3 regions of the Marinobacter sp. DUT-1 genome follow, and region 1 is predicted to be linked to each of the others. Evidence: predicted binding sites of a transcription regulator. Region 1 holds the regulator's gene; each other region holds the start of a gene.
The links. Region 1 encodes LexA, which represses DNA repair genes until DNA is damaged. Its sites were predicted from a motif close to CTGTNTNNNNANACAG; they were not measured.

Region 1 (4,212 bases):
GCCGAAGTTTTCCGGGTGAACGTGAGTGCCGCCGGAGAGCACCAGACCGTCCAGCAGTGATACATCCACCCGGGAACCGGGGCGAATATAATGGGTTCGGGCACCATGCATCCGCAGCGCAAGGCTGATCAGACGATGGGCCAGGCTGCGTCGGGCCGGCCCACTGATGCCGATGGTGACCCCCGGGATTTCCGGGGCTTCCTGTAATGCGTCAGACATAACCCTTGGTACGCAGCCACTGGTCTGTGGTTTCCTGCCAGCTGTGGGTCAGGTTGTGGAAACTGAACTTCCGGCTGTCCCGGAACAACCCCCTCAGTTCCGCCAGGTCATCGGCCCGGTTGGCAATCTGTTCCAGAATGACCCAGTCGTTCCACACGCTGGAGAAATGCCATTCCGGGTTGTCGATGTCGCAATCCGGTAGCCGGTAATGCAGGGTGGGGCGACTCTTGATGCGCGGGTCCCGCACGTACTCGACAAGCAGGTCGGCGTCCAGGTGTGAGAACAGCGGGAGCAGGTCCAGGGCCCGGTTTCGGGTCGGATTGAACTCCAGGTAGTCCCGCATCAGCTGTGTCTGGTCGGGGGCGTAGCTATCCGCCATCAGCTCGTCGGTGTAACGGGAGGCCCAGGGTTCAATGTAGGTGGTGAACTTCCGGCTGATGTCGAGCTGGTGCCTGGCCTTGAGCCAGTCATACAGGGCCGCGAAGGCCTGCAGATAGCGGACGATCGTTGCCGGTTGGAGATCCGGCAGTTCGGGGTTGAGCTGCAGACCGAAGGCAAAATAAATCGCCTCCCGGCTTCCCAGGGCGCCGAGCAGGTGGAGCTCATCCACCAGGGTTTCGACATCCTGCAGGCGGGACAGGGGAATCGGCGGCGTCACGATTTCCAGTGGAACCACACGCTCGGCCGCAGCATCAATCACATCCATGGCCTGGCCTCCCAGCTCGCGGATGGAGCTGGGCAGGCGTTCATCTGCCAGGTCCAGCCCCTTGATCGGATCCGAATCCAGCTCGATCGTGAAAGGGCCCAGTAGGGTATCAATCCTCGTGACATACCGCGAGATGGTTGTGGCAGGCGCATCCAGCAGGCGGGATGCATGATCCACGAGTACTTCATAGCCCAGGCCGGACAGCTCCACCTCGACGCCAACGCGGCGCTCCTCGCCTTCGCTGTTGAGCCGCACCTCCGGTAACGTGCAGGTACTGGTTTGTGACATCGGGCTCCCCGAGTCTGCATGTAGGATTTTTCTCACCATAACACATCCCCTGGCTGTCAACGGGTTACGCCGGCGACAGAAAATCGGTGGGCGGGCTTTACACTGGATAAAACACTGTATATAGTCAATTTACTGTATAAAAAAACAGGCGTGTCCGTCAGGGGCGGGCCTGTCACCTGGACTGACCGGAGTAACGGAATGAAGCTGACTGCCAGGCAACAACAGGTACTGGATATTATCCGGCGCTACGTCGACGAGACCGGCTACCCACCCACCCGGGCGGAAATCGCGGCGGAGCTGGGCTTTCGCTCTGCCAACGCGGCAGAGGAGCACCTGAGGGCGCTGGCCCGTAAGGGTGCGATCGAAATGGTGCCCGGTGCCAGCCGCGGTATTCGCTTGCCGGAGGCGGAGGAGGATCCGGGCCTGCCGGTGATCGGTCAGGTGGCAGCCGGTAGTCCGATCCTGGCCCAGGAGCATATCGAGGATCACTGTACTCTGCAGCCCGATTTCTTCTCGCCGTCGGCAGACTACCTGCTGCGCGTGCGCGGTATGAGTATGAAGGACATTGGCATCCTCGATGGCGATCTGCTGGCGGTTCACCGCACCCAGGATGTACACAACGGCCAAGTGGTCGTGGCACGGGTCGGGGAAGAAGTGACCGTAAAGCGTTTCCGGAAGGATGGAACCAAGGTGTACCTGATTGCCGAGAACGACGAATTCGAGCCCATCGAAGTGGATCTGACCGAGCAGGAACTGTTTATCGAAGGCCTGGGCGTGGGTGTCATACGCCGCTCCGACCTCCACTGAGCCGGGCCAGCCACAGCCAATCGATAAAAGAACAAGCGGGTGACTTATGGAACAACTGAGCTTCAATCAGAATCTGGCCTATCAGCAAGGCGTCCTGTCCCATTCCGAACCGGCGTCAGATGTTCCCGGGCGACGGGCGGTCATTCGCACCCGCCGCAGTCTCGAGCCCCGTCCAGCGGAAGTTGCCGGTAACGTGACCGAGATTATCCTGCCCCAGGGGCAGGTGGAGAACTTCCAGTTGCTACTGCCGATGCTGACCCAGCTCAACCAGGAAAAGCGCTGGTTGGCCTGGATTGATCCGCCACAGGAGCTGGTCAGCAAGTGGCAGAAGATGCATGGCATTGTCACGGGGGAATTGCTGGTACTGCGTTCGACGCCTGAGCTGCCGGCCCAGCAGTTGGCCGAGCGGGCACTCAGGGCCGGTACCTGCCACGCTGTTGTGATGTGGACCTGTAAGCTCGGCCGCTCCGCACTGGAATCGCTCCAGAACGCATCGGCCGAGGGTAACAGTCACGGGGTGGTGCTTCGCCAGCGTTGAGGCTTGGGGCGGGCCGGGGCGCCCGCCGCCAGATCAGTGCAGGGTGTAGGAGGGCTGCGGGTCGACTGCCTCGACCTCTTCCTCTTCCCAGTCAATGTCATGGGTGATGTCGCCCACAGCTTCAATGCCCGCGGCGATCATGGCCTTGGCGACATTCATGTCACGATCTTCCATCATTTCCCGGGCTTCCTGCGAGAACGAGATTTTGACCAGTGGCGCACCGTCGTCGTCGATCCGACGCAGCGCATAGTCGCCGTTGCTCAATTGTACAATTTCAAAAAACGATGGTGACATTCAGTAAACCTGTCTGTTATTGAGATCCGGAATCCAGCGTCGGGCGGTTATTCACCACTCGCTGTGCTGTTCTTCCAGATCGTCTGCAAAATGTTTGAGTGCGCCCAGGGTTCTAAGCAATCCGGCAGCTGACCTGTCTGGCCCGGTTTCCGCTGAAACCGCGATGACGTTGTCATCCGTTATGGTTTTCCGGGTCGCCGGCGGACGACTCTGGCTCTGTTCCAGCTGATCCAGGTGATTCCACCAGCTACCAGGCTCTGATGACAGATTACGCAACCGGTACACTTCGTTGGCCTCCGCGCCAATCAGTGCCGCCAGTTCCTCCAGGGTCTCCGGCTCGGCATTTCGTTCCTGGTAAAGCCGGGCGATCATCACCAGCAACAATCTCCGGCTGCGGAGTACCAGCTCTGTTGCACCCTGGATCGCCGCTTCCCGTCTGAGCGCTTGCTCCGCTTCCGGTGCCGGCTGCCCGTTGGCTGCCAATGCCGGCAGATCAAGCTGCCCAAGTAGCGTCTTGGCCAGAAACAGTTTTTGTGAGACCAGCGAATGCCATTGCGAGGCCATGGAGTACCTGCGATTTCGGATTGGGAAGATCTGGCAGATTGTTAAGAGAGTGATTGTACCATTTCTGTGCAACGATTTCTGCACCTGTCTCATGATTCCCCGTGCCGTCACAAGAAAATACAAACATTCACTTGAAACGATCGTTTGAATTTGGCAAAAAGCAGCCCGTCTTATGGAACTGCTGGAGATGTCAGGTATGCGAAGCCACATTGTCGCGGGTGCAGCGGCGGTACTGTTCGGATTATCCGGGCAGGCACTGGCCAAGGTAAGTCCGGCGGAAGCCGAGAGGCTTGAAAATGAGTTGACCCCGGTGGGTGCCGAGCGCGGCGCCAATGCGGCAGGGACCATTCCGGAGTGGACCGGAGGGCTGAACACGCCACCGGCGAGCTGGCGCCAGGGGGAGATCGAAACCAATCCGTTCCCCGACGACAAGCCGTTGTTCGTGATTACCCGGGACAACCTGGATCTGTACCGGGACAAGTTGTCCGACGGTCATATCCGGATGATCGAACAATACGGTCCGGATTTTTTCATACCGGTGTATCAGAGCCGTCGTAGCGCAGCCTTTCCGGAGCATGTTTACGACAAGTCCATCGAGAACGCCACCGCTGCCGAGCTGTTGGATAACGGCAACGGGGTCCGGGGCACCATCATGACCAGCCCGTTCCCGATTCCGAAGAACGGGCTCGAGGTGATCTGGAACCATATCCTTCGCTACCGTGGCACGGAGATCTCGTTCCGCAGTGCCTCGGCCACGCCGCAGACTGACGGTTCCTACCATCCCGTTGTCAATGAA
Region 2 (4,212 bases), on a different contig from region 1:
TCGCTGACCTTGTCACCGGCTTCGCTCAGGGTCTTGCGCACGGCGTGAACCATGGCATCACCCTGGTTGCGGACCTGGACCAGTTCCTCGAACTTGCGATCTTCCTCGGCGTTGGCCTCGGCGTCCTGCACCATCTTCTCGATCTCGTCATCGTTCAGACCCGAAGAGGCCTTGATCACGATGGACTGCTCTTTGCCGGTGGCCTTGTCCTTCGCGGACACGTTCAGGATGCCGTTGGCGTCGATGTCGAAGGTTACTTCGATCTGCGGCACACCGCGTGGCGCCGGCGGGATGTCCGCCAGGTCGAAACGGCCCAGAGACTTGTTCCCGGACGCCTGCTTGCGCTCACCCTGCACTACATGGATGGTCACGGCAGTCTGGTTGTCTTCCGCTGTGGAGAAGGTCTGCGACTTCTTGGTCGGGATGGTGGTGTTCTTCTCGATCAGCGGAGTTGCCACGCCACCCATGGTTTCGATACCCAGGGTCAGCGGGGTTACGTCCAGCAGCAGAACGTCTTTCACATCGCCGGAGAGCACAGCCGCCTGGATAGCAGCACCCATGGCCACGGCTTCGTCCGGGTTAACGTCCTTGCGTGCTTCTTTGCCGAAGAATTCCTTCACCTTTTCCTGTACCAGCGGCATACGGGTCTGACCACCGACCAGGATAACCTCGTCAACCTCACTGGCATTCATGCCAGCGTCCTTCAGGGCCACCTTACAGGGCTCCAGGCTGCGCTGGACCAGGTCTTCGACCAGGGATTCCAGCTTGGCGCGGGTCAGCTTCACATTCATATGCTTGGGACCGGACGCGTCTGCAGTGATGTACGGCAGGTTCACGTCGGTCTGCTGGCTGCTGGACAGCTCGATCTTGGCCTTCTCGCCAGCTTCCTTCAGACGCTGCATCGCCAGGGAATCCCCGCGCAGGTCGATGCCGCTGTCCTTCTTGAACTGATCCGCCAGGTATTCGATCACTTTCAGGTCGAAGTCTTCACCACCCAGGAAGGTGTCACCGTTGGTGGCCAGCACTTCGAACTGGTGCTCACCGTCCACGTCGGCGATTTCAATGATGGACAGGTCAAAGGTACCACCACCCAGGTCATACACTGCGACAGTGCGGTCGCCGCTCTTCTTGTCCAGGCCATAGGCCAGGGCAGCGGCGGTCGGCTCGTTGATGATCCGCTTCACTTCCAGACCGGCGATCTTGCCGGCGTCCTTGGTGGCCTGGCGCTGGCTATCGTTGAAGTAGGCCGGCACGGTGATAACCGCTTCGGTTACCTTCTCGCCCAGGTAGTCTTCTGCAGTTTTCTTCATCTTCTTCAGAACTTCTGCGGACACCTGCGGCGGCGCCATCTTCTGGCCCTTCACTTCAACCCAGGCGTCGCCATTGTCGGCCTTGGTGATCTTGTAGGGCACCATCTTGATGTCTTTCTGAACCACGTCGTCTTCAAAGCGACGACCGATCAGACGCTTGATGGCGTACAGGGTGTTGTTCGGGTTGGTTACCGCCTGACGCTTGGCAGACTGACCAACCAGGGTTTCGCCATCTTCGGTGTAGGCAATGATGGACGGGGTGGTGCGATCACCCTCGGCGTTCTCGATTACCTTTACCTTGTCGCCATCCATGATGGCCACACAGGAGTTTGTGGTTCCCAGGTCGATACCAATAATCTTGCTCATCGAATCACTCCAAATCTTCTGAATGCTTTCCCGGAGTATGTCGCCCCCGGCTTCTCGCTATTTACTCGCTATATTGGCGCTTTAATCGGCTTTTCAAGCCCGCCGGCGAATTTTTCGTTACTCGGCCTTGGCAACGATAACCATCGCCGGGCGCACCACACGGCCGTTCAACAGATAGCCCTTCTGCACCACGTTGACCACGCTGTTGGGCTCGGCGTCCGGCGCCGGCACCATGGACATGGCCTCATGCTGCTGCGGATCGAACGGCTCACCCACCGGGTTCAGCTGCTCGACATTGAACTTCGCCAGGCTCTTCATGAACAGATCGAGAGTCATTTCCACACCCTCGCGGATGGAAGCCACCAGTTCACCGGACTGCTCCTGGCCCTCGGTGCTTTCCACCGCCTTCTCCAGGCTGTCAGCCACCGGCAGCAGTTCCTTCACGAACTTCTCGAGGGCGAACTTGTGGGCTTTCTCCACATCGATCTCGGAGCGGCGACGCACGTTCTGCATTTCCGCCTGGGTGCGCAGCATCTGGTCCTTGAGCTCCTGGACCTGGGCGTTGAGGGCATCCACTTCGGAAACCTCCTCGCCTTCCGGAGCTGTCTCCCCGGCTGCCTGCGCTTCCTCGGCGGCCGCCTCGGTCGCTTCCTTCAATTCCTCTGCCTGTTCGTTGCGGTTCTCGTCGGTGCTCATGACTTCTCCTGCTAGATCTACAGCGGCCTGACAACACGGCCGATTGAAATGTGCTCCCGGCCGAAGCGAGCCGGAAAACTGTATTTGCGAACGGATATGGGGCCCGCTTGTCCGGTTTCAACCATTTCCCTCCGTATTCGTGAAGAAAATCCCGCCACTCCGTTTGCAAACAGGAAAAACCCTGTATATATTCACAGTCACTGTATGTAAAACCAGTACTTCATGAAAGCACCGCCGAGCACTCAACAACGGATTCTGAATCGGGAGCGGAGGTTATCCATGCTCACACAACTTACGGTTTCCAATTACGCCATTGCCGAACGAGTGGAACTCCAGTTCAACAAGGGCATGACGGCACTGACCGGGGAGACCGGCGCGGGCAAATCCATCGTCCTTGATGCCCTCGGGCTTGCCATGGGCGGCCGCGCCGATGCCGGGGCCGTCCGTCATGGCGCCAAGCGGGCGGATATTACCGCCACCTTCGACGTCAGCGACATTCCCGAGGCGGTGGAGTGGCTGGACCAGCACGAACTGGACGATGACAACGACTGCATCCTGCGGCGGGTAATCAGCAAGGACGGCCGCTCCCGGGCTTACATCAACGGCCAGCCCTGCCCTTTGGCACACCTGAAGGAACTGGGCGGTCTGTTGATGGATATCCACAGCCAGCACCAGCATCAGTCCCTGTTGCGCAAGGAAACCCACCGCAAACTGCTCGACGAGTTCGCCGGCCTCGAAACCCTGGCCGCCGATACCCGCGCTGCCTGGAAAGCCTGGTACCTGACCCGCCAGCGCCTGACCGAACGGCAACAGAACGCCGATGAGGCGGAAGCCCGACTGCAACTGCTGCGCTACCAGGTGGAAGAGCTGGACCGGCTGGCCCTCGAAGACGACGAACAGGAAGCCCTGGAGCAGGAACAGGCCCAGCTGAGTCAAGCGGATTCAGTACTGCACAGCAGCCACCAGGCCGCCCTGCTCTGTACCGAGGAGGAGACCAGTGCCTCGGACCTGATCCGCCAGGCCCTGCAGCAACTGGAGCAGCTACCAGTCGAGGTGCCCGCCCTGGCGGACACCATCCAGATGCTGAACGAAGCCCAGATCCAGGTTTCAGAAGCCGGCGACAACCTGCGCCGGTTCGTGGAGGATTACGAAGCAGACCCTGCCCGGCTTGCCGAAGTGGAGGAGCGCCTGAGCGCCATCTACCAGATGGCCCGCAAGCACCGAATCACCCCGGAAGAGTTGCCGGAACTGCACGAGCGCCTGAGCAGCGAGCTGGCCGAACTGGACGGCGGCGCAGGCAGCCTTGAACAACTGGAAGCAGAACTGGAGAAGCAACGTGCCAGCTTTGATGAACTGGCCAGCCAGCTCACCGAAGCCCGGCAGCGAGCTGCCGTGGAGCTCGACCAGCGTATTGCCGAGGAGCTGGCGCAGCTGAGCATGCCGTCAGTACAGTTCGTCACTCACCTGAACCGCAACAACGATGAGCAGCCAGCTCCCCACGGCATGGAAGACATCGAGTTCCTGGTCAGCGCCAACCCGGGTCAGCCGGCACGATCCCTGGCGAAGGTCGCCTCCGGCGGGGAACTGTCCCGGATCAGCCTCGCGATCCAGGTGGTAGTGGCCCAGACGTCTACCACACCCACGCTGGTGTTCGACGAAGTGGACGTCGGCATCGGTGGCGGCACCGCCGAGGTGGTCGGCAAGCTACTGCGGACCCTCGGCACCAACGGCCAGGTGCTGTGCGTAACCCATCTGCCGCAGGTGGCGGCGCAGTGCCATCAACACCTGTTTGTCAGCAAATTTACGGAAAAAGACGCGACCTTCTCGAAAATCGAGGCAC
Region 3 (4,212 bases), on a different contig from region 1:
CGGCAAAACGCAGGGAGGTTGCCCGTTCGGCGAAGTTGCTCAAAACATCCAGCTCCGACAGGGCCTGGGCGGCATCCTGCAGCGGCGCCAGCTGCTCGGCGACGCTTTCGAGGACCTCATCGTACAGCGCCTTTTCCCGAGCCAGTGCCCGGCTCTTGGCGCTCAGGGCCTTGTCCTCGAATTCCTTCAGTTCCGGGGTGATGAAACGCTCGGCGTTTTTCAGGGTCTGCCGGCGGATGTAGTCCGCCGGTGCCTGGTCCGATTGCGCCCGGCTGATCTCGATGTAGTACCCATGAACCCGGTTGTAACCCACTTTCAGAGTGCTGATGCCGGTGCGTTCCTTTTCCCGGGTCTCCACATCCAGCAGGTACTGGCCAGCGTTTTCGCTGATGTTGCGCAGTTCGTCCAGTTCCTCGTCAAAGCCTTCCCGGATAACGCCGCCGTCCCGGATCACCACCGGTGGATTGTCGATGACGGCCCGTTCCAGCAGGTCGGCCAGCTCCGGATACTCACCGATGATGGTGGCCAGCTTGACCACGTGGTGGGAGTTCACCGGTTTCAGGGATTCCTGGAGTTCCGGCAGGGTCTGGAAAGCATCCCGGAGTCGTGCCAGGTCCCTGGGGCGTGCAGATCTCAGCGCCACCCGGGCCAGCACCCGTTCAATGTCGCCCACCTGCTTGAGCAGGTCATGGACCGGTTCGTAATGGAAGCCGTCGAGCAGGGCAGAGACCGCCTGCTGACGCTGGCGGACCACGTCCACGTCCCGGAGGGGGCGGTTCAGCCAGCGGCGCAGCTCGCGGCCCCCCATGGCGGTGGCGGAGCGGTCCATCACCCAGGCCAGGGTATGCTGGTGGCCGCCCATCAAGTTGGTGTCGATTTCCAGGTTGCGGCGGCTGGTGGCGTCGAGGATCACCGCCTCTTCCCGGCGCTCCCGGGTCAGTTTGCGGATGTGGGGCAGGGCGGTACGCTGGGTTTCTTTCGCGTATTGCAGCAGGCACCCGGCGGCGCAGATGGCCAGGTGCAGGTCTTCACAGCCGAAACCGGTGAGGTCGCGAACCTGCAGCTGCTGGGTAATCACCCGGTGTGCCGTGTCCCCTTCGAACAGCCAGGGACCCTGTCGTCGGATGCCGGTGAAACCTTCGAGGATCTCGCCGTAGGGAAAGTCCTCGCTGATCAGGATTTCCGCCGGGCGAAGGCGTTGCAGCTCGCCCTGGAGTGCTTCCAGCCCGTCCAGTTCCGAGACCGCAAAACGCCCGCTGGAAATATCCAGGGAGGCAAACCCGAACTGCTCCCGGTGGCTGTAGATGGCCACCAGCAGGTTGTCGCGCCGATCCTCGAGAAAGGCATCGTCGCTCAGTGTACCGGGCGTGACGATCCGGACCACCTGCCGCTCCACCGGTCCCTTGCTGGTCGCCGGATCGCCAATCTGTTCACAGATGGCGATGGATTGACCCGCCCGGACCAGACGGGCAATGTAACTCTCGGCAGAATGAAACGGCACACCGGCCATGGGAATCGGGTTGCCACCGGACTGGCCGCGGGCGGTCAGGGTGATGTCCAGGAATTCAGCGGCCTTCCGGGCGTCTTCATAGAACAGCTCGTAGAAATCCCCCATGCGGTAGAACACCAGCTCATTGGGATGCTCGCCCTTGATTTTCAGGTACTGCTGCATCATCGGGGTGTGCTTGGAGAGATCGGTCTGGGCTACTGACATGGATGGGTCCGGTTGCCTTGCTTTTGGATGAAGCCGTGAATTGTAAGAAAATAACGGCGGCGATGAAATGAAGGGTTTGTATCCCCACTTATGGAAGGAGCGGATCATAGTGGCAAGCGATCAGGAACTCGAACAGGCCGGCGATCGCCTGGGCGAACTGTTGAAGGAGCAGGGACGCACCATTGCTACGGCAGAGAGCTGTACCGGCGGCTGGGTGGCCAAGGTGCTCACCGATCGCCCGGGTTCCTCCGCCTATGTGATGGCTGGTCTGGTGACTTACAGCAACGGCGCCAAACAGGCCCTGCTCGGGGTGTCGGCGGAAACTCTGGAGCAGCATGGCGCTGTCAGTGAGCCGGTTGTCCGCCAGATGGTGGCCGGAGCCGTTCAGGCTGCCGGGGTGGATGTGGCCGTGGCGATCAGCGGTGTGGCAGGCCCGGGTGGTGGCAGTCCCGACAAGCCGGTGGGGACGGTCTGGTTTGCCTGGGGCAGCGGTCAGGACCAGACCGAGGCCGTGGTCAAACACTTCGACGGTGACCGGGATGAGGTGCGCCGACAGTCGGTTTTGTTTGCATTGCAGGCAGTTACCAGCTTCCTTGAGGGGGCGTGACAATTTTCTTGATCAGGTTCACGGGATGAGGGGTTGGTCTCCCCGTTCGCTTGTGTTTTAATACTGTTCAAATATACAGGGAATCTGCTGGATGAACACAGCGGTTTCCCTTCCGGATTCCGCTGCCAATACCTTGGAATGACTTGGCAGCCCAGTCGACAAGGGGTTTTGCACCGATGGAAGACAACCGCAAGAAAGCACTTAGCGCAGCACTGAGCCAGATTGAGCGCCAGTTCGGCAAGGGCGCCGTCATGAAGATGGGGGATCAACCCCGTGAAGCCATTCCTGCGGTGTCTACCGGCTCCCTGGGGCTGGACGTGGCTCTGGGTATTGGTGGTCTTCCTTACGGTCGAATCTGCGAGATCTACGGTCCGGAGAGTTCGGGTAAGACCACGCTCACCCTGCAGGTGATTGCTGAAGCCCAGAAGGCCGGCAAAACCTGTGCCTTTGTGGATGCCGAGCATGCCCTGGATCCGGTCTATGCCGAAAAACTGGGTGTCAACGTCGACGACCTGCTGGTGTCCCAGCCGGACACCGGGGAACAGGCCCTGGAAATCGCGGACATGCTGGTCCGCTCCAACGCCGTTGACGTCATCATCGTTGACTCCGTAGCGGCCCTGACGCCGAAAGCGGAAATCGAGGGGGAAATGGGCGACAGCCACGTTGGCCTGCAGGCGCGACTGATGTCCCAGGCGCTGCGGAAACTGACGGGTAACGTGAAGCACGCCAACTGCCTGATGATCTTCATCAACCAGATCCGCATGAAGATCGGCGTCATGTTCGGTTCCCCGGAAACCACGACCGGCGGTAATGCCCTGAAATTCTACTCCTCCGTGCGCCTGGACATCCGCCGCATCGGCTCCGTGAAAGAGGGCGATGAAGTGGTCGGTAACGAGACCCGCGTCAAGGTCGTGAAGAACAAGGTATCGCCGCCGTTCAAGCAAGCCGAGTTCCAGATCATGTACGGCAAGGGTATCTACCACATGGCCGAAGTGCTGGATATGGGCGTCAAGGAAGGCTTCGTGGACAAGTCCGGTGCCTGGTATTCCTACAACGGCGACAAGATCGGCCAGGGCAAGGCGAATGCCTGCAAGTTCCTGGAGGAGAATATGGATATTGCCAACGAGATCGAGGCCAAGGTCCGGGACAAGCTGATGCCCAAGCCGGAAAAGAAAGAAGCGGCCGCTGAAGCGCCGGCGGAAGCCAACGGGGAACTGCTCTAAGGTTCCGTTTGTCGGGGGAGGATGCCATGAAGCGACTGCTCATTGTTGCCCACACACCTTCCCCGAATACCCTCCGTTTACGGGACGCTGTCGAGAACGGCGCCCGCCACGAAGACATCGAGGCGGTCGAAGTGGTGGTCAAACCACCGCTGGAGGCCGGTCCCGATGACATCCTCGCCTGTGACGCCATCATCCTGGGTACCACTGAGAATCTGGGCTACATGAGTGGCGCGTTGAAAGACTTTTTTGACCGCAGTTACTATCCCTGTATCGAGAAAACCCAGGGCTTGCCCTTTGCCTATTACATCCGCGCCGGCCACGACGGCACCGGCACCCATCGCGCCATCGAGAGTATTACCACGGGCCTGCGCTGGAAACTCGTCCAGGATCCACTGATCTGTCGCGGGGAATACCGGGATGAATTCGAGGAGCAGTGCCGAGAGCTGGGCATGTACGTGGCGGCCAGCCTGGATGCGGGGCTGATCTAGGGCACCGTCCGGTTAGCCGGCGAGCCGGTTGTAGAAGCCTTCGATGCGGGACAGGGCGTTGTCCATGGCCCGTGAATAGCCTTTTTTGTTAAGGCAATAACTGAACTGGACGCTGACCCGGTATCCGGCCTGGAACGGCTGGCAATCCACCACCCGTGCGTCGACCCGCGACTCACTGAT

Region 2: recN (DNA repair protein RecN) is a predicted target of LexA. The motif match lies at 2,573-2,588, and genes of this name have one in related genera.
Region 3: recA (recombinase RecA) is a predicted target of LexA. The motif match lies at 2,385-2,400, and genes of this name have one in related genera.

Annotation. Positions count from the first base shown of each region.
Region 1 is NZ_JBNRLS010000002.1:869,144-873,355, reverse strand. It holds gene ACQUTG_RS09630 (gamma-glutamyl-gamma-aminobutyrate hydrolase family protein) at 1-219, opposite strand, end outside; gene ACQUTG_RS09625 (amidoligase family protein) at 212-1,213, opposite strand; gene lexA (transcriptional repressor LexA) at 1,412-2,020, shown strand; gene ACQUTG_RS09615 (cell division inhibitor SulA) at 2,067-2,558, shown strand; gene ACQUTG_RS09610 (hypothetical protein) at 2,592-2,852, opposite strand; gene ACQUTG_RS09605 (DUF6586 family protein) at 2,904-3,416, opposite strand; gene ACQUTG_RS09600 (DUF1329 domain-containing protein) at 3,613-4,212, shown strand, end outside.
Region 2 is NZ_JBNRLS010000001.1:736,797-741,008, forward strand. It holds gene dnaK (molecular chaperone DnaK) at 1-1,676, opposite strand, end outside; gene grpE (nucleotide exchange factor GrpE) at 1,794-2,372, opposite strand; gene recN (DNA repair protein RecN) at 2,652-4,212, shown strand, end outside.
Region 3 is NZ_JBNRLS010000004.1:159,328-163,539, reverse strand. It holds gene mutS (DNA mismatch repair protein MutS) at 1-1,714, opposite strand, end outside; gene pncC (nicotinamide-nucleotide amidase) at 1,782-2,321, shown strand; gene recA (recombinase RecA) at 2,498-3,544, shown strand; gene ACQUTG_RS13920 (flavodoxin family protein) at 3,571-4,032, shown strand; gene ACQUTG_RS13915 (PilZ domain-containing protein) at 4,045-4,212, opposite strand, start outside.